One region of the Clostridium sp. B9 genome, then DNA from elsewhere that is predicted to be linked to it. Evidence: a T-box and tRNA genes for the amino acid it is inferred to sense, from the RefSeq annotation. Region 1 holds a T-box; the other holds one or more tRNA genes.
What was found. A T-box is a leader RNA that pairs with one kind of tRNA and senses whether it is charged. The one in region 1 lies ahead of gltX (glutamate--tRNA ligase), so its partner is inferred to be a tRNA-Glu.
Positions count from the first base shown of each region.

Region 2: it encodes a tRNA-Glu, which carries the amino acid that the T-box ahead of gltX (glutamate--tRNA ligase) is inferred to sense. The anticodon was not compared.

Region 1 is NZ_JBNWKA010000003.1:1,830,013-1,839,978, forward strand. Features, by position in the region: gene ACQZHJ_RS08310 (radical SAM protein) at 1-472, opposite strand, end outside; gene ACQZHJ_RS08315 (M42 family metallopeptidase) at 596-1,627, shown strand; gene ACQZHJ_RS08320 (hypothetical protein) at 1,930-2,631, shown strand; gene ACQZHJ_RS08325 (hypothetical protein) at 2,647-4,290, shown strand; T-box leader at 4,578-4,806, shown strand; gene gltX (glutamate--tRNA ligase) at 4,861-6,519, shown strand; gene ACQZHJ_RS08335 (hypothetical protein) at 6,758-7,321, shown strand; gene ACQZHJ_RS08340 (DUF488 family protein) at 7,448-8,062, shown strand; gene aspD (aspartate 4-decarboxylase) at 8,200-9,822, opposite strand; gene ACQZHJ_RS08350 (hypothetical protein) at 9,939-9,966, opposite strand, start outside.
Region 2 is NZ_JBNWKA010000003.1:3,892,549-3,902,514, forward strand. Features, by position in the region: gene ACQZHJ_RS17625 (DMT family transporter) at 21-452, shown strand; gene ACQZHJ_RS17630 (S8 family serine peptidase) at 519-1,715, shown strand; gene ACQZHJ_RS17635 (peptidoglycan DD-metalloendopeptidase family protein) at 1,712-2,764, opposite strand; gene ACQZHJ_RS17640 (DnaD domain protein) at 2,956-3,954, shown strand; gene ACQZHJ_RS17645 (ATP-binding protein) at 3,951-4,952, shown strand; tRNA gene ACQZHJ_RS17650 (tRNA-Thr) at 5,036-5,111, opposite strand; tRNA gene ACQZHJ_RS17655 (tRNA-Asp) at 5,117-5,193, opposite strand; tRNA gene ACQZHJ_RS17660 (tRNA-Val) at 5,206-5,281, opposite strand; tRNA gene ACQZHJ_RS17665 (tRNA-Glu) at 5,287-5,361, opposite strand; tRNA gene ACQZHJ_RS17670 (tRNA-Asp) at 5,367-5,443, opposite strand; tRNA gene ACQZHJ_RS17675 (tRNA-Val) at 5,458-5,533, opposite strand; tRNA gene ACQZHJ_RS17680 (tRNA-Glu) at 5,542-5,616, opposite strand; tRNA gene ACQZHJ_RS17685 (tRNA-Asp) at 5,624-5,700, opposite strand; tRNA gene ACQZHJ_RS17690 (tRNA-Val) at 5,714-5,789, opposite strand; tRNA gene ACQZHJ_RS17695 (tRNA-Glu) at 5,794-5,868, opposite strand; gene ACQZHJ_RS17700 (hypothetical protein) at 6,053-6,634, opposite strand; gene ACQZHJ_RS17705 (NAD(P)/FAD-dependent oxidoreductase) at 6,740-7,984, shown strand; gene ACQZHJ_RS17710 (acyl-ACP thioesterase domain-containing protein) at 8,234-8,992, opposite strand; gene ACQZHJ_RS17715 (acyl-[acyl-carrier-protein] thioesterase) at 9,018-9,758, opposite strand; gene ACQZHJ_RS17720 (rubredoxin-like domain-containing protein) at 9,900-9,966, opposite strand, start outside.

The sequences.
Region 1 (9,966 bases):
AATCTGGAAGATACACATCTATATAGCCATCCAATGCTTTAATAGTATCTAAGGTATCATATCCATTAGTATTATATAGAATAGGGATTGTTAATCCATTATCTTTAGCTATTTTTAAAGCTTCTATAATTTGAACTGCATAGTGTGTTGGAGTTACTAGGTTTATGTTTTCTGCTCCTTTTTCTTGAAGCTCTAAAAATATTTCGGCAAGCCTTAAAACAGAAATTTCAAGTCCTTTAAACTCTTGGCTTATTTCATGATTCTGACAAAAAACACATTTTAAATTACAGTGAGAAAAGAATACTGTGCCAGAACCATTTTTAAATGTTATAGGTGGTTCTTCCCACATATGTAATTCAGCTCTAGCTATTTTGACTTTTTCATTTGCTTGACAAGCTCCAAGCTTTTCAAATCTATTAACTTTACAATTTCTATTGCAAAGAGTACATTCTTTTAATATATTTTCATTCATTAAAAACACCTCTAATTCTATTCATATTAAATTATATAGTCATAATAAATAAGTAGCAAGGTTACTTATTTCAGGTTTGGTTGTGGTATAATAATCCATATAATCAAAGAGGGGGTATTTAATATGAAAGTAAATAAAGAGTTTGTACTTAATACAGCAAAAGACATATTGAGTTTTCATAGTCCAAGTGGATTTTGCTTTGAGATTATGGATGAGATAGAAAGAAGAGTAAATGAGTTAGGATATAATCTAGAAAGAACTAATAAGGGCTGTGGAATAATAACAGTGCCAGGTGAACGTGAAGATATGATAGTAGGTTTGTCTGCTCATGTTGATACTTTAGGGGCAATGGTAAGATCAATAACTGGTAATGGAACTTTAAAGTTTGAATTGATAGGGGGGCCTATAGTACCTACTTTAGATTCAGAGTATTGCATAATAAGGACAAGAGAAGGGAAAGAATATACTGGTACATTTGTTAGTACAAGTGCTTCAATCCATGTTTATGATGATGCATCAAGCAAACCTAGAGATACTAAAAATATGGAAGTAAGAATAGATGAAATTGTTAATAGTAAGGAAGATGTCCTAGCCCTTGGTATCAGTGTAGGAGATTTTATATTTATAGATCCTAAAACAACAATAACTCCAAGTGGATTCCTAAAATCAAGATTTATAGATGATAAAGGAAGTGTATCTGCCTTAATAGGACTTTTAGAAGTGTTTAAAACTTTAGGGGAAAAACCTAAATATACAACAAAGATATTTATTTCAACTTATGAAGAAGTTGGACATGGTTCTTCATACATACCAAATGATATAACAGAAATGATAGCTGTGGATATGGGATGTGTAGGAGATGACTTGACTTGTAAAGATACTCAGGTTTCAATCTGTGCTAAGGATTCTGGTGGACCTTATGATTATAACATGACTTCAAAGCTTATAAGTCTTGCTAAGGAAAATAATTTAGATTATGCAGTTGATGTATATCCAAGATACGGCTCAGATGTTGGAGCAGCCTTAAGAGGTGGAAATGACATAAGAGGTGCTTTAATAGGACCAGGTGTGTCAGCATCACATGGTATGGAGAGAACTCATTATAATGCCTTAGAGAATACTATAAAATTACTTTATTTATATTTAACTAAATAGTATAGTAATTTTAAGTTATGGTTTTATCTAAAAAATAACACTACTTTTAAAATAGATTCTAATATTAAAAGCACTAATAAAGTTGGATTTTTAAACTTTATTAGTGCTTTTTTTAGTGTTATTTAATATGGAATTATTGAAATAGAAATAATTTTGTTAACAAAATGTAATTAAGCTATTTTTTACTTGAAGTATAATAATCTAAATATTAGAATTATCTAAAAGTTAAATTAAAAAAAGATTATAAGTTTAACATTTTGGAAATAATATACTTAAGAGAAAAATTGAATGGAGTGTTTTATATGAAAAAAGTTTTAGTTGGTGGTGCATTAGTAGTTTCATTATCAGTAGGAAGCTTTTTAGGATGCTATAGCGTAAATAATAACAAGGTTAATGAAAAAACTTATAATAATTTAACTTTACTAAATAATAAGGATAATGGAGAAGATATGAGTATGGAAAAAGCTCAAGAAAAAAATGAGGATAGTGCATCTAAGGTAAAAATAGATGATAAAATAAAAAAAACTATAGAAAAATTTGCTTTAGACTATGAAGATAAAATGTCATACCTAGACCTAGGAGCCAAAATCAATGGGTGGAAAGAGATGGGGAATGAAAAATACTATCAAGTAACACTATATTCTAAAAGTGTACAAAATGACGAGTTAACAGGAGCAATTGATAGAGTTATAATAAATAAATCAGGTAAAGTTCTTAAAAGTGAAACAGGTGAGCCTTTAACTGGAATAGAGGGACTTATAACAAAGTTAAATATTAGTGATAAGGAAGCTTTAGAGATTAAAGATGTAGCAAAGGACTATGAAGTTTCATTAAACAATGGTGATATTGAAGTTGTTATTGAGGGTGAAAAAGAAATTGAGGGCACTCTTTACTACAAAACTAATCTTTATTTAAAAAGCATGAAAGAAAAAGGTATATATGCGCCTATACTTAAACTTTACATAGATATAGATGGAGATGTTTTAAGAAATTTAGATAATTAACATAGGAGAGTTAAAATGGGATACAGGGATATTATTTTCTCAGTGAGAAGAGATGAAAATGAGAATTTGTTAAATATAAAATTAGAGATGAATAATTTAGAGGGAGTATCAAAAGTACAGCTTTACAAAGGTAAGGTTAATATTAAGGAAATTTATTCAGATACATATTATGAAATGGATGATAATTTCTTATTTTTAGAAAGTAAGGAGACTAATCTTATTATAGATTATAAAGTTCAAATAGGTGCTTTAGGGAAACATGGTAGATTAGGTGCTTTGAATAATGATTTAATAAGTTTTATGGGTGAACAAATATTAATTTTACCAGTAAATGTACTTACACTAAAGGATTATGAAAAATTAGATTATGATATAGAAATTAATTTTTCAAAGCTAGAAGGTGCTTTTGAGAATAACATATTGCAATATAATTTTCAAAGTATAATTCCTTTTAAAGAGGATAAGTTTATAAGCAAATGTAAAAGAGCTAACTGGAGCGATTTATATGAACTTATGAAGTCCGCTTATGTATTTGGATATTTCGAAAAGAAAAGCTTTTTTGAAGAAGAGGGTAAAATATCCCTTTACATAGATTGGACAAGCAGTCTTATAAATAAGGATTCTAAAGTTTATGAAAATATAAGAAATATTTGCAGGTACTACTTTGATTTATTTAAAAGTAGTAAAAAGTTTAAGAAAAATATTGATATAGTACTTTTAAGAAAAGAAGAGGGAGAACATCCTTATATATTAGGGGGAAGTGGGAAAAACATAATAAGTGCTACCTTTGATGAAAAAGAAAAAAGAGATTGGCAATTATTATCCCATAGATTATTCCATGGATTTATGGATTCTAAGCTTGTTTCAAGGATATATCACCTTCCTCCTAATCTTTGGTTAACAGAAGGATTAGCTACTTATTATGAAAATTTAGCACTTGAAAGCTTAAATGATAATTTGAAAGAAAGTTTAAGTATAAATTTCAATAAAGAGTTAAACAAGCTTTATGTTAGATATTTATATATGACTTTAAAGGAGCCAAATAGATATAGAATAATTCCTATGGAAGAGGCTGGTATTAAAAGTCATGGTAAACTAGAGTTTTTGCATTATACCAAAGCTCCCTTATTAGTTTATCTAATAGAGAATTCAATAAAAAATAATAAGAATAGTATAGTAAAATATTTAATAGAAAATAGTGAAAATGAGTTTTCTATGCAAGATCTTTTTTATAAGCTATTTGGAAATAACATAGAGAATTTTGCTTCTAACTATCTTTTTGGAAATGCATTACTTCCATTATGGAATATAAAAGAGGATATATCAGATGAAGAGCTTATCAACTGGATAAATGAGTATGAGTATATTATGTGGACATGGTTTCAAAAAGAAGAGGAGTTCTATACTAAGGATAATATAACTTTAGAAGAGCAGTATAAGATAGAGAAAGTATTGGATAAGAGTAACATTGTTATATACAATAAAGATATAACTTCTAATGTGGAAAAATATTCAAACTTATTATTGAATATAATTAAATTATGGTTATTAAAAGAGCAAGTTTTAAATGTTACTTATAATGATTTGAATTTAAGATATAAATTATTAAAAGACGAAATTAATTTGAAAGCTTGGAATAATTTTTTAGAAAATAATTAAAGAATAGTTCATGAGGATTGCTATTAAGATAAAAAATTACAACAAATTAGGATTATCTATTAAATTTATAATCAAAGTGAATAAGATTAAGTTAAAAAGATTAAGTTTTATAATTTGAAGGGGGAAATTTTATTATTAGTGAAATTCAATAAACTTTTATAAATTTTTCTATATGATATAATAAATTAAATAGAAATATAGTAAAGAAATTCTTTAGTTTATAATATTTTTGTTTACAACTTTAAAGAATCTGTTATAATATAATTTGTCATATTTAAAAGAAAATATTTTAAGCTATGATGAAGAAGAGTATATAAGTAATTATTTCTAAGCGATTTAGGGATGGTGTGAGCCTAAAAGATAGTCTTATAGAAAGAAGCTTCGGAGCTATAGACTGAAAATCTTAGTTTTAAGGAGTAAGTCTAGGGATAATTTCCCTTAATAAATTTTGAGTGAGTTAGTCTATGACTAACTAATTTAGGTGGTAACGCGGAAGTTAAGTCTTTCGTCCTAATTTTTTAGGACGAAGGACTTTTTTTATACATAAATTCAGAAAGGAAAGTGAAAAGAATGAGTTATGAAAATTTAGCTAATTTAATATTCCCTAATATAGATAAAACACCGGAATATTATTTTGAAAAATATCCAGAAAGAGATTTAAAAGAAGGTGCTAAAGTATTAAGATATGCACCAAGTCCAACTGGTTTCCAACATATAGGAGGAGTTTTCGCTTCATTAATCAATGAAAGATTAGCTCACCAAAGTGGTGGAATCTTCTACTTAAGAATAGAAGATACAGATCAAAAGAGAGAAGTAGCTGGTGCTATAGATGATACTATAAAAACTATGCATGACTTTGGAATGGATTTTGATGAAGGTATAACTGGAGAAGATACAGAAAAAGGAGCTTATGCACCATATAAGCAAAGTCAAAGAGCTGATATATACAGAGCTTTTGTTAAAGATCTTTTAAGAAAAGGCTTAGCTTACCCTTGTTTCATGACTTCAGAAGAGTTAGAAGCTTTAAGAGAAAAGCAAGTTGCAGAAAAATTAACTCCAGGATGTTATGGAGAATTTGCTAAGTATAGAGATTTATCACCAGAAGAAGCTATAAAGAGAATAGAAGCTGGTGAAAACTATGTTATAAGAATGAAATCACCTGGAAATCCAGAGAAGAGAGTAGTTTGTGAAGATATGATAAAAGGAGAAGTTTCATTCCCAGAAAATCTTCAAGACATAGTAATAATAAAAGGTGACGGTCTTCCAACTTATCATTTTGCTCATGCTATAGATGATACATTAATGAGAACTACTCACGTTATAAGAGGAGAAGAGTGGTTATCATCACTTCCAATCCACCTTCAAATGTTTGAAGTTTTAGGAGTTCCAGCACCTAAGTATGCTCATATACCAACAATAATGAAAATGGATGGAAGCTCAAAGAGAAAACTTTCTAAGAGAAAAGACCCTGAAAGTGCAGTAAGCTACTATAGTGAAAAAGGATATCCAGCACAATCAGTTATAGAATACTTATTAAACATAATAAACTCAGCTTTCGAAGAGTGGAGAGCTGAAAATCCAGATGCTGATTACCATGATTACAAGGTTGAATTAAACAAAATGAGTAAGAGTGGAGCTTTATTTGACTTAGTTAAATTAAATGACGTAAGTAAAGATGTTATCTGCAAAATGAAGCCAGAAGTAGTTTATGATTACTACACAACTTGGGCTAAAGAATACGACAAAGAAATGTATGATTTAGTAACTGCTAAAGAAGACATGATGAAAGAAGTATTCAACATAGATAAAGAAGGTCCAAAGCCAAGAAAAGACTTCGCTAAATGGGATGAAGTTAAAGAGAAAATATTCTACTTCTTCGATGAGTTATTTGATAAAGAAACTGCAGAGAATGTTGAATTACCAAAAACTGTAGAATTAGAAGAGGCTAAGAGAATAATGGAAGCTTATGCAAAAGCATATAACTTCAATACAGACAAGGACACTTGGTTCTCAGACCTAAAAGCAGTTGCTGTTGAATTAGGATATGCAACTGATAGAAAGAAATATAAAAAGAATCCAGAAGAATTTAAAGGAATGGTTTCTGATGTAGCAGGAGCTGTAAGAGCTGCTTTAACTCACAGAAGTAACACTCCAGACCTTTACACAATAATGCAAATTATGGGTGAAGATAAGGTTAGAGAAAGATTCCAAAAATTCTTATCACTTTAATATAAAAAAACTGTACTAAGATTTTCTTAGTACAGTTTTTTATTATTAACTTTGCTTTACTCTTTATTTTAAAATATATATTTCAGAAAGTTTACTTAGAAGTTTTGTAACTAAAAAAGATAATTTTCACAAAATAAGAGAAAATATTGTTAAGTAAATGTTTAAATTGTTATAATCATAATAAGTAATTTAAAAAATAATGCATAAATTCAAATGAAGAGAGAAGGTAGAGGTAAAGGTGGCAAAAAACAAACAAAAAAACACTGAAAAGAAGCTTACAAAAGAACAACAAGAAATAGAAGAGAATGCTTTAAAGAAAAAGTTTTTTCCTCTTAACTTAGCAAAATATATATTATTTATAGTGCCAATTGTATATATAATATATTTATATTCAATAACTGCTTCTAAAGGAGAGAAGTTTTATCAACCTGTTTTAGATGATCCTAAAATAACAGTAATGTTTGTTTTAGCAATGTTAGCATTTTTCTGTGGGACTATACTTAAGTATGTAATTAGAGATCTAGAAGAAGGAAAAAATATAACGTCTAACAAAATATCTTTAAATATAATAGCTTTAGCTCAGCTTGCTACTGGCAACATAATAGCTAGTGGAATCATATGGGGAGGTCTTTACAGAATAAGAAAAGATAAGGGCGCCAAAATAAATAGTGTTGAATTTAAAGAGGATTTAAAACATGGATTAGTAAACATAATAGGAGCAATAATAATACTATTATTAGTACTGCTATGCGTTTATTTCATGAGCAAAGTTTATTCTTTAAGTTCAGTTTTACCATATTAGAGCTAAATTCCTATAGAACTAGTATTATTATTTTAATAAATGTTAAAGATTTTATATAATTTGTTTATAATAAGGTTGTAAGATAATTCTTACAACCTTATTGCTTTATATAAAGGAGAAGTTGATATGAAAATATATACAATAGGTCATTCAAATTATTATATGAATAGATTAGTAGATATGCTAAAAAAATATGATATAAATTGTGTTGTTGATATAAGAGGCATACCATACTCTAAATATAACGTTCAATATAATAAGGAAGATTTAGAAATAACCTTAAAAAGTTTAGGTTTTAAATATATTTATATGGCTAGAGAGTTTGCTGCTAAAAGAGAAAATAAGATTTCTTATAATAGAGAAGGGTATGCTGATTTTAAAAAGGTAATAGAAGAAGATGCCTTTAAAACTGGTATAGATAGACTTAGGAATGGATTAGAGAAAGGATATAATATTGTACTTTTAGGGGCTATGCAAGAACCTATAAGATGTCATAGAAGTATATTAGTAGGTAGAGAGCTAGATAAAAAAGGGTTTGAAGTTAAGCATATACTCCACGACTATTCTTTAGCTAACCAAGAAGACATAGAAAATATGCTATTGGATAAATATTTTAAAGAGAGAAATCAATTAACACTTGATTCCTTATTAGGAAATGAAATGAGTAGAGATGAAATGATTGAAGAAGGATATAGATTAGCTAATAAAGAGATTGGTTATAGAATGGAGAAATTAAAATAATTTTAAGATTAATTTCAAAAATAAGCTTTTATAAAATAGATGAAGTCTGTGAAAAATACACTTATAAAATGATTGGAATTATTTAGTTATAATAAAAAAGGAAGTATTTAAAAATATTTTTAATACTTCCTTTTTCTTTATTTAAGTGTAGATTTCCAAGCTGAAACAAAGCTTTCTAATATTTTTTTTAGGACAGTGCCTATTTCAGAATAAGCTTCATCCTCTAGATTAGCCAAAGAAATTCTTACAGACCATTCTGGCCCTTGGAAGCCACCTCCACTTAGAAGTACTATAGATGACTCTTCTGCCAATCTATAAAGAACATCAACCGGTTTATAAGTTTTATTTAGATAAGTTGCAAAATTTTCTCCATAATTTTCTCTAGCCCATTGAAGTAGATCAAATTCAGTATAATATGCTGCATCATATGGATTTTCAGTTAGTTCTAATCCAAGACCCTCAAATAGAAGTTTTTGTCGTCTATGGCATATTTCTATAGTTTGTTTTTTATAAACATCCTCTTTATCAATTAGTGAAAATGCTGAGAAAAATGCCATTTGAACCTGTTGAGGAGTAGATAAGCCAGCAGTGTGATTTAGTGCTACTTGACGGCTATCTGCAACTATTCTATCTATAAATGGTATATCCTCTGGATGAGTTGAAAGTGATTCATATCTTTTATTAACTATTTCCTTTTTCTCTGGTGGAAGTTCTTTTATTAATTTATCAAATATGTTATCTTCATAAAGTCCTAATGTTCCAAGTCTCCATCCAGTAACTCCAAAGTATTTAGAAAATGAGTAAACCCCAATAGAGTTATGTGGAATATCTGCAACTAATGATTGAAATTTATTAACAAAAGTTCCGTAAACATCATCTGAGATTATCATAAGGTTTGGATTATGATTTCTTACTATATCCTTTAGATATTCTTTGCTTTTATCATGAATGGCAACAGAAGGTGGATTACTAGGGTTTACTAAAAATAATGCCTTTATAGAGGTATCTTTTAATTTATCTAACTCTTCCTTAGGATATTGCCAAGTATGAGTACCATCTTCTAAAACCTCGCTAGCGTGTATATAAACACTCTCTAAATCATATCTAGGTAGTATAGGAATTTCTAAATAAGGGGTAAAAATAGGAGTCATTATTGCTATCTTATCTTTTCTTTGAAGAAGTTCATTTGCTATTAAGGAATCAAATATATAACACATAGCAGCAGTAGCTCCTTCAACAGCAAAAAGTTTAAATTTCTTTGAAGGTGGTAAATAACAAAGCTCTTTTATTACATAATCATGAACTATTGATTCTATATGCGGAAGCATTCTATCTGGAAATGGGTAATTATCTCCAATTATTGCATCAGAAAGTTCATATAAAAAATTATCGCCATCAAATCCTTTTTTACTTACTCCATAATCTATGATTTTATCTAACAAATCTATCCCAGGTGAATTGGGGTTTTCTCTTACATAGTCTAAAAATCTATTATATATGCCCTTTTTACTTGGCATTCCAGCTAAATCTCCATTACAAAGTGTTCTTCTTGTTTCTGATACAGCAAAATGTCCAAAAGTAAAAAAAGCATCACGTGGAGTTGATGCAGTCCAGTTTGGATTACCTCTTCCAGCATCTAAAAGTGAATGAGCACTTTTTTTATCCTTTGCTAAATCTATAAGTTTATTTTTAAATTCAAATGGACTGATTTTTCCATATACCTTTTTCAGTTCTTCAAGTTGAAAGTTTTTTTCTGACATAAGTCTTCCTCCTAATGTTAAAGTGTACGATAAGTATATTATAAGTATAAAACTTATTTTCTATAATTGAAATAAATTACAAAAAAAAATCCACCCATAAATTTGGATGGATTTTTTTATTTTATAAGCATACCTTGAAAAATT
Region 2 (9,966 bases), 2.1 Mb from region 1:
CTATACTTGAGGTGATTATTATGTTTGGTATTATTTTAGCAATTATCTCAGGTGCAGCTATGAGTATTCAAGGTGTTTTTAACACTAGAGTTTCTGAAAAAATAGGTGTCTGGGAAACTAATACTATTGTTCAAGGCTCTGCCTTTGTTCTAGCTTTATTTATTATGTTAGCTTTAAGACAAGGTAATTTTGGAGAGGTTCGTTCAATAAACAAAATTTATTTACTAGGTGGAGCTATCGGTGTTGTCATTACTTATACTGTAATGGCTGCTATAGGAAACTTAGGCCCAACCTTTGGAGTTTCTATAATCTTAATATCTCAACTTTTAACAGCAGGTATAATAGATGCCTTTGCTCTTTTTGATACTGAGAAGATTAAATTCACTGCAAACAACTATCTTGGAATTATACTTATGGTAATTGGAATTATCATTTTTAAGTGGAAAAGTTAATACATTGTCAAAATCATACTCCCATTCATATATTATAAAATAATAAATAATATGGGAGTATTTATTATGTTTTCAATGAAACACAAATTGGATAGCAATCTAAAAATTTATATAAATCGCTCTTATTATACTAAGTATCGGGTTTTAATTAGATGTAAGAAATTTATGAAAGATATGATTAAAAAAATACCCCAACTTAAAGGTACAGTTGTAAGAGAAATTAATTCCCTAAATTTGATTTGCGCTATTCTTACACCAAAAGCTATTAATAGATTAATTGAATATCCTGAAATAGAGTTTATTTCTTTTGATGAACAGGCTACTTTATGTGGTTTAAGCATAGGAACTGCTAATAGAATTTCTGCTAATAAATCATTTAATTTTACTGGTAGGAATGTATCGATAGGCTTAGTTGATAGCGGGGTTTATCCTCATCAGGACTTATTAAATCCACGAAACAAAATAGAAGTTTTTCTAGACCTTTTAAATAATCTTTCTTATCCATATGATGATAATGGTCACGGTACAGCAATTAGTGGAATTTTATGCGGAAGTGGTTATTCATCTCAATTTGTATTTAAAGGTGTTGCAGAAAACTCTAAACTTTCATGTGTTAAAGCCTTTGATGCTAGCGGAAAAGGGTTTGTTTCAGATATTTTATTTGCCATTGAGTCTTTAATTACTCAAAAAATTAACCCTATAAAGGTTCTTTGTCTTCCTTTTGAGCTTACAAGTCATAATACTATTATCGCTGATTATTTCAATGAAATCTTTAAGTTAGCTGTCAGCAAAAATATTATTCCTGTAGTGCCTTCTGGAAGCCTTAGTGGAGAAGATACTATTAAAGGATTTGCTCTTTCTCCATGGTGTATAACAGTTGGTGGCTTTGATTCTACTAGAACACCAACTACAATCTTTAAATATTCTTCTATGGGAAGTAAAAATTTAAAAAAACCTGACTTTTCAGCGGCTTGTGCTAATATAATGTGCTTAAACTCAGATAAACAATATATCTCTGAAAGAAATGGATTAAAATTATATCCTCATAAATTAGATACTAGCTATGTGGTATTCCAAGGAACCTCTTTAGCCTGTGCCTACATATCTGGAGTATGTGCACTACTTTTAGAGTCAAAGCCAGACCTAACTTATAAGGATTTATGCTCATTACTTAAAATCGCTTCTAATAACAAATATGAACTTCCTTCATCAGCTGTTGGCGAAGGAGTTATAGATTTATCTTTCTTGCTAGAAAATATTTAAATTATATAATCTACAGGGTTAATAGGATTTCCTTTATATATTAACTCTAAATGAAGGTGAGGCCCAGTACTCCTTCCAGTACTACCTACTTTGGCTATGGTCTCTCCTTTTTTCACTTCTCTTCCTACCGTAGTTAAAATCTCACTAGCATGAGCATATAGTGTTTCAGTATTATCATCATGTCTTATTTTAATCATATTTCCATAGATATCATCATACCCAACATATGTTACAACACCATCACAGGCAGCGCCTATAGGTGTTCCACTAGGTACTCCTATATCAACACCTCTATGTCCTCCTCTACTTCTTTCTCCAAAGGCTGATGTTACAACTCCCCCTCTTGTTGGATGCTTTAGAAAAGCCATATTTGAAACTATAGGATTTTTTATACCTTTGTAAACCCTTGTACTCTCTGCTTCTTTTATAACGTTTTGATTTACAATCTCACTATCAATTTCTTTTCCATTAACAAATGTCAACTTCTTCTTAACTACTTTTTCTCCTTCTTTTCCTTCTTCAACCTTTTTATCTCCTAAATACATATCATCTACTTTTATTACTTCTACTGCTGGCTCAATGGCAACAGTCTCTTCCTTCTCTGCCTCTACAGTTATTTTAACCAAGGGGTCAGGAATACTGTCATTAACATCTAATATCATCTTTGATATCTCCTCAGCAGAACTTATCTCACTTGTTAAAATACTATTTTTTCTTAAATCTATTTTTGTATCAAAATCAATGTCCTCTACTGAAAATCCCTTATTAGAAGCTCTTGTGTAATATTTATCTTCAATATTTTTGATTACTTCATCAACAATATCTGGGCTTGATATATACCCAACAACATTATTATTAAGAGCTAACTCGTAGGCTTCTACATAAATATTTGCCATACATTCTACATCTTCAACAATATACTCAAACTCTCCCTTTTCTGAATAAAAAGAGTTAGCAAAAACCTTTGTATTGAATGTAGTAAATAAAATTATTAAGGTAAAAAGAAAAACAAAAACTTTACTTTTCCCCTCTCCCTCTGAAATATTCATCGTAAAATTCTCCTTTTAATAAAAATTTTAGTTTAAAATTAAACACGTAAATTAATGTTTCCATTATCGCCAAAATTATTCATTAAAATAAAATATTTTTTATATTTAATGGAAGTTTACTTTATTGTTATAGAAAAGACACTTTGATATAATTAAACTACTTATATAAAACTAGAAAGGTGGTTATTTTGTTGAGTACTTTTATGTTAAAAAACTCAGCCACTAAGTTTACTCCCGTTAGTGATATATTCATAGAAGAATATATGCCTAAAGCTAGAGGAGAATTTGTTAAGGTTTATTTATTAATGCTAAAATATAGCTTTTCTGGAGAACTTGGAGTTAATTCTTCAATTTTAGCAACGAACCTAAACCTTTTAGAATCAGATGTAATGAATGCTCTTAATTATTGGCATGAAGAAGGCGTTATAAAATTAGTTCCTATAGATAAAATGAATAACTTTAGTATAGAATTTATTGATCTTTCAGAAGGTAATCACTCATCAACTCATAATTCGGTTGATTTATTATCAGCACTAGATGAGAGCAACACAAAGGATATGCTTAAAGATATAGAAAAACTTATTTGTAGACCATTGTCAACTAAGGAAATGACAACTTATCTTTCTTGGCAAACAGAGCTTGATTTCTCTTCAGAGCTAATACTAATACTAATAGAGTACTGTGTATCTAAAGGGAAGAAAGATGTTAGATATATTGAAACAGTGGCACTTGGCTGGCATACAGCTGGTATAAAATCAATCGATGAAGCCCAAGCTTATATAACTAAAACAGAAGATAAGTGGGTAAAAATAAGAAAAATTCTTAAATATTTAGGAATTCAAAATACAGAAATAATGAAACCACAAGAAACTATGATGGAAAAGTGGCTTCTAACTTATAACTTCTCTGTGGAGTTAATTTTTAAAGCTTGTGATATATGCTTTGAAAGACTTAACAGAGCTGATTTTAAATACATAGATGGTATTTTGTCAAAATGGTTTAAAGATGGAATTAAAACTTTAGATGATGTAGCTAAAAAAGACGTTAAAAAGTCATCTAACATACAAAAGCCATTTAATAATACTAATCAACCTATTCAAAAGAAACCTGCTAGAGCAGCTAATTTTACTCAAAGAGATTATGACTATGATTCCTTAGAAAAACAATTGTTAGGATGGGATACTGAATGATTAAAGGTTATAAAACTCAACTGATGGATATTTATGAAAAGATTCGTCAGGATGAAAAGAAAGATTTAACTAACAGACAAAAAGAAATTAAGGAAAAGATACCTCAAGTCTTTGAATACGAAAGAGAAATAGGCAAATTATCTATAAAGTTATCAATGCTAGCTTTAAGAAATCCAGATAAATCTGTATTTGAAAAAATGAAAAAAGACATTAATAACTTAAGAGAAGAAAAAGATCAGTTATTGGCTATGTATGGCTATCCAAGTGATTATTTAGATATGCATTATAGATGTCCTAAATGCAAAGATACAGGCTACATAGTAACAGAAAAATGTGATTGTTATAAAAAAAAGCTAGTTGAAATTTACTATGAAAATTCTCATATGGCTGATGCCTTAAGATCAAATAACTTTTCAAAGTTTGATATAAACGTATTTTCACCAGTAAAAAGAGGGAATGAAAAATATTCTCCTAGAGAAAATATGCAAATAATGATTGATAGAATAGTTAATGGGTACATTCCTAAGTTTGCTTCACATAATGAAAATATTCTTTTCTTTGGAAGTCCAGGTACAGGGAAAACCTTCATGACTTATTGCATATCAAAAGCTTTATTAGATAGTGGTTTCCTTGTTGTTTATAGAACTTCTGATGAGCTTATGAGAGATTTAAAAGATATACGATTTAATAACAACTTTGAATTAGAAGATTTACTATTAAATTGCGATTTACTCGTTATAGATGACTTAGGTGCTGAACAAGTAACAGACTTCTCTACTACAGAGTTATTTACTTTATTAAATAAAAAACTTTTATCTAATAAAAAAATGCTTATCTCAACAAACTTAAACTTAGAAGAACTTAAGCAAACTTATGCTGAGAGAATAACTTCAAGATTGCTTGGAAACTTTGTTTTATTTAAAACTTATGGTGATGATATTAGAATAAAGAAAAATCTTGAAAAAACAAAAAGAAAAAATGCAACTTATCTTACTTAAAAGATAAGTTGCATTTTTTTAGCATAAATAAATGAATGTAAATTACGATAAAAAAAAGAACTTCAGTCGAACTGAAGTTCCTTTGGAGCTGATGATCGGACTTGAACCGATAACCTGCTGATTACAAGTCAGCTGCTCTGCCAATTGAGCCACACCAGCGCGTATGGCGACTCAGAAGGGACTCGAACCCTCGACCCCCGGCGTGACAGGCCGGTACTCTAACCAACTGAGCTACTGAGCCATTTAAAGTTTATGGTGGTCGCAACAGGGATCGAACCTGTGACCCCCTGCTTGTAAGGCAGGTGCTCTCCCAGCTGAGCTATGCGACCTAATATGGTGACCCCTAGGGGAATCGAACCCCTGTTACCACCGTGAAAGGGTGGTGTCTTAACCGCTTGACCAAGGGGCCAAAACTGGCGACTCAGAAGGGACTCGAACCCTCGACCCCCGGCGTGACAGGCCGGTACTCTAACCAACTGAGCTACTGAGCCATTAAAAACTTTAATGGTGGTCGCAACAGGGATCGAACCTGTGACCCCCTGCTTGTAAGGCAGGTGCTCTCCCAGCTGAGCTATGCGACCGTAATATATGGTGACCCCTAGGGGAATCGAACCCCTGTTACCACCGTGAAAGGGTGGTGTCTTAACCGCTTGACCAAGGGGCCAAAAATGTGGCGACTCAAAAGGGACTCGAACCCTCGACCCCCGGCGTGACAGGCCGGTACTCTAACCAACTGAGCTACTGAGCCATTAAAAGTTTTATGGTGGTCGCAACAGGGATCGAACCTGTGACCCCCTGCTTGTAAGGCAGGTGCTCTCCCAGCTGAGCTATGCGACCATGTTGGTGACCCCTAGGGGAATCGAACCCCTGTTACCACCGTGAAAGGGTGGTGTCTTAACCGCTTGACCAAGGGGCCACATTAACTCTTAAAACCACATCATTTTTGACCAGTTTTAGCTTTAAACTAAAATGTTTATTTTGTTTTTGTCTTTCGCACTTGGCGACCTGACAAGGAATATAATATCTTAATCTTAAACTTATGTCAACACTTTTTTAGTTCATTTTAGGTCATATTAGCTTATTTTTTAAATTTAATTCTTTTATTCGCATTTTTCCTCAAAATTACTCTCTTTTTCTATTTTTTCAACTATTTTTTTATAATTATCTATTTGATTGCTTCTCCAGGCTATTTGTTCTTCTAATTTTTCCACGTTAAAATCGCATGTTTCCAAGAATTCTGGCTCTTCTATGACCTTAATATTAAACTTATAGCTTTCTTCTCTAAAATTCCTTCCGCTAGCTTCTATTTTTATCGGATAGCTATCATTTAGGTATAAAAGTATATTCTTATCCCAAATCCCTCTCTTATTTGCGCCTCTAGAAAAATCATTTAAAACAATTATTTTTTCAACCTTTTCAAAATTATCTTCTAAAGCGTCAATTAAATCTTTATAAAATAACGCAGATGTACCTCTATTTATTTTTATTTTTAATAACTCTAAATGTTTTTTTATAATATCATCTACTTCTCCATCTGAAACTAACTCTCCACTTTCCATTTTAAAAGTTTTTATTCCTGCTTTACCTGGATAATCAACAACTACTTGATTAAAATTCATTCGTCTTATTTTAAACTCATTATTATACTCTTCAGTATTTTCATCTGTAATTTTAAACTTCATAAGAACCACCTCACACTTTATTATTACTCCATTTAAGAATAATATTAATTGTGTTAAAATCTTATTATTATCTAATTGAATCTATTTATAAAAGGAGATTAGAACATGATATATCACGATATAATAGTTTTAGGTGGTGGAGCTTCTGGCTTAACTGCTGCTATTTCAGCTAAGGATTTTGGATTAGATGTAGCTGTAATAGAAGGAACTGATAGAATAGGTAAAAAAATTCTTACTACTGGTAATGGTAGATGTAATATAACAAATTCTTTAATAGGATTTCCATTTTCAAATTATCATAGTCAAAATGATGGGTTCTTTATTAAAACATTAAGTAAATTTTCTGTTGAGGATACTAAGGCTTTTTTCTTAAACTTAGGATTGCCAATAATAGAACTTGAAAAAGGTAAAAATTATCCTCAATCATTACAAGCTTCTTCCGTTGTAGATATTTTAAAAATTTCTTTAGAAGAACGTGCGATTCCACTTTATAGTGCTTATAAAGTAAAGAGCATACACAAATCTAAAGGAAAATTTGTTTTATCAACAGGAAATGAGGATTCACCTATAATTAAATGTAAAAAATTAATTATGGCTTGTGGAGGAAAATCAGCTCCTAAAACAGGTTCAGACGGATCAGCATATACTTTAGCTAAAAATTTTGGTCATTCTATAGTAGAACCTAGTCCAGCTATAGTTCAATTAAAATTAAATCACCCTAGATTAAAAGCTTTATCAGGAATCAAATTTAACGGATTTGCTGAAGTAGTATGTGATGGAAAGAGCTTAAGGAAAGAATTTGGAGAGGTTTTATTTACGGACTATGGAATTTCAGGTCCTCCAATTCTTCAAATTTCAAGAGAAGCTTCTTTAGGATGTCTTAAAGGAAAAGATGTAAAAATAATAGTTGATATGATGCCAGAAAAATCACAAAAAGAAGTAGAAGACTTCTTAGAGGGTCACTTTGCAGTATTCTCTTGTAGAGAAGTTATAAACTCACTTATAGGTGTTGTTAATAAAAAAATGATTCCTATAATACTAAAAGAAGCTGGTATAGACGATTTACATAAACCTTGTTATGAACTTACATGGCAGGAGAAAAAAGCTCTTATAAAACTTATGAAAGCTTGGGAATTTAAATGTACTGGAACAAATGGATTTAACGCTGCACAGGTTACAACAGGTGGAGTAAATACTAAGGAAGTCGATTCAGAAACACTTCAATCAAAATTAGTAGATAATCTTTACTTCTGTGGTGAATTACTAGATGTAGATGGAGATTGTGGTGGATTTAACCTTCAATGGGCTTGGAGTTCAGGCTTCGTTGCTGCCCTTTCTTGTACTTTATAATCTATATTAATTATATATTTTAACTAAAATAGATTATATCAAAACTATATTAATAGAACTTACAAACTATTCTCTTCATACTGTTTGTAAGTTTTATTAAAATGCTTTGTTTTAAACTAGTGATTATTTCTAGATATAAATGAAAGACCATCTTAATAAACAATAGAAACACTTTGCGAAATTAAGTTAGGTCTGAAGATATAGCTAGAAATAATCACTTACTTAAAACATAGTTTATTTTGATATAACCTAAAACTCTTTTTTCCAGATAGTTTCTATTAATGCAGCTGTTTCATGTTCACCACATTTTTCTATTCTATAAAGGCATCTATAACCTTCCTCTATTTCATCCCACTGACAAAGCACTTTAACTTCATCACCAAGTCTAACTTCTTTTTCATACTTTATTTTAGACTCTATTAAGCTATAATCATCTAAAATACACTCTGGAGTAGCTTCAATAACCCACTCTAAATATTTTGTATTGTTAACATGCTTATTGTAGTCTATATCATTTCTTCTAACTAAAACTTTTGCCTCTAAATCTTCTCTTTCTATCTTATCAATCTTAGTAGATTTTAATTCCACTTCTCCGCCTTCAGGCATGTTTATTAATTCGCAGTATTCTTTTGGTATTCTAACAGCTCTACGCTTTTCTAAATCTATTAGAAGGAATATTATCCTACCTTCAGCAATAAGTTCTTCTTGCTCGTTATAAACTTTATAAACCCTACAAGCATAGAACTTTTTTATTCCGTCTAGGTAAGTTTCCACTTTTATAGAGCTTTTATATTCAATAGGCTTTTTAACATCTATAGAATAACTATATATTATCCAACTCAATCCATGATCTTGAAGATATTTCATTCCTTCTAAAGCTAAAGATTCCTCATGTGCTGCTGAAACATCTCCAAATATCTTCATTAAAGAAACCATTTTTATATTCTTGTTAACATCTGAATCATAATATAAGACATCATATTTTTTTGAAAATTTATTTTCACTCATACCTTTTATCTCCTAAGTAATTATTTTAATACCAATAAGTTTCTGCTAGAGTAATATTTTTTCCTTCTTCATCTTGAACTTTATGAAGAACTTTTATTCCCTCATCAGTTCTTATTATTTTTGATTTTATATTTACATTATGACCATATGTAATTTCTTTTTCAAATTTTATTTTTATTCTCTTCATTCTATATTCAGAAACAATATGAAAAGGAACAGTTTCCAAAACCCATTCTATATATTTTATATTACTTACATGTCTATTTAAATCTATATCTAAATATCTTATATTGAAGTTTAGCTTTACTTCGTATTCATCAAAATTTTCAAACTTAAGCTTGTCTCTTAATAATTTAGAAGATTCTTTAGTTAGTCCATGAGCCTCATATTCAGCTTCACTTATCCTTGCTGGTCTTCTAGTATTCTTATTTATTAAAAAAGCTAATACACTAGCTTTAGATACTAAATTACCCTCCATATCATAGGCTTCAAATATTCTTGTAGAATAAAATTTTCTTATTGCTTCTACATAAGTTCTAATCTTTACTTTTTCTCTGTATCTCGGATATCTATACATAACTATGTCATAATCAAAAAATACCCATGTTGTTTCATTTTCATCACTATTTAAGTTACCTAAGTTATCCTCTTCTTGATTTAAACAACAGTCTGAAAAGAAACTCATCATTGATGTTATTCTGCAATCTTTTCTTGCATCAACTTCTCCATAAGTAATTTCATATATTTTTTCATATATAATTCCCATTTTATCTCACTCCTCTATTGGAGTATAACAAATCAAAAAATTCCTTTCAAACACAAAAACACCGCTGAGATATCTAACTCAGTGGTGTTTTAAATCTAATATATCTGTACAAACAAATTACTATAAATTGTGGGCTTTATCTTATTGGAAGTATCTGTTTAATAATCCAGCGAAAGCTTTTCCATGTCTAGCTTCGTCTTTACACATT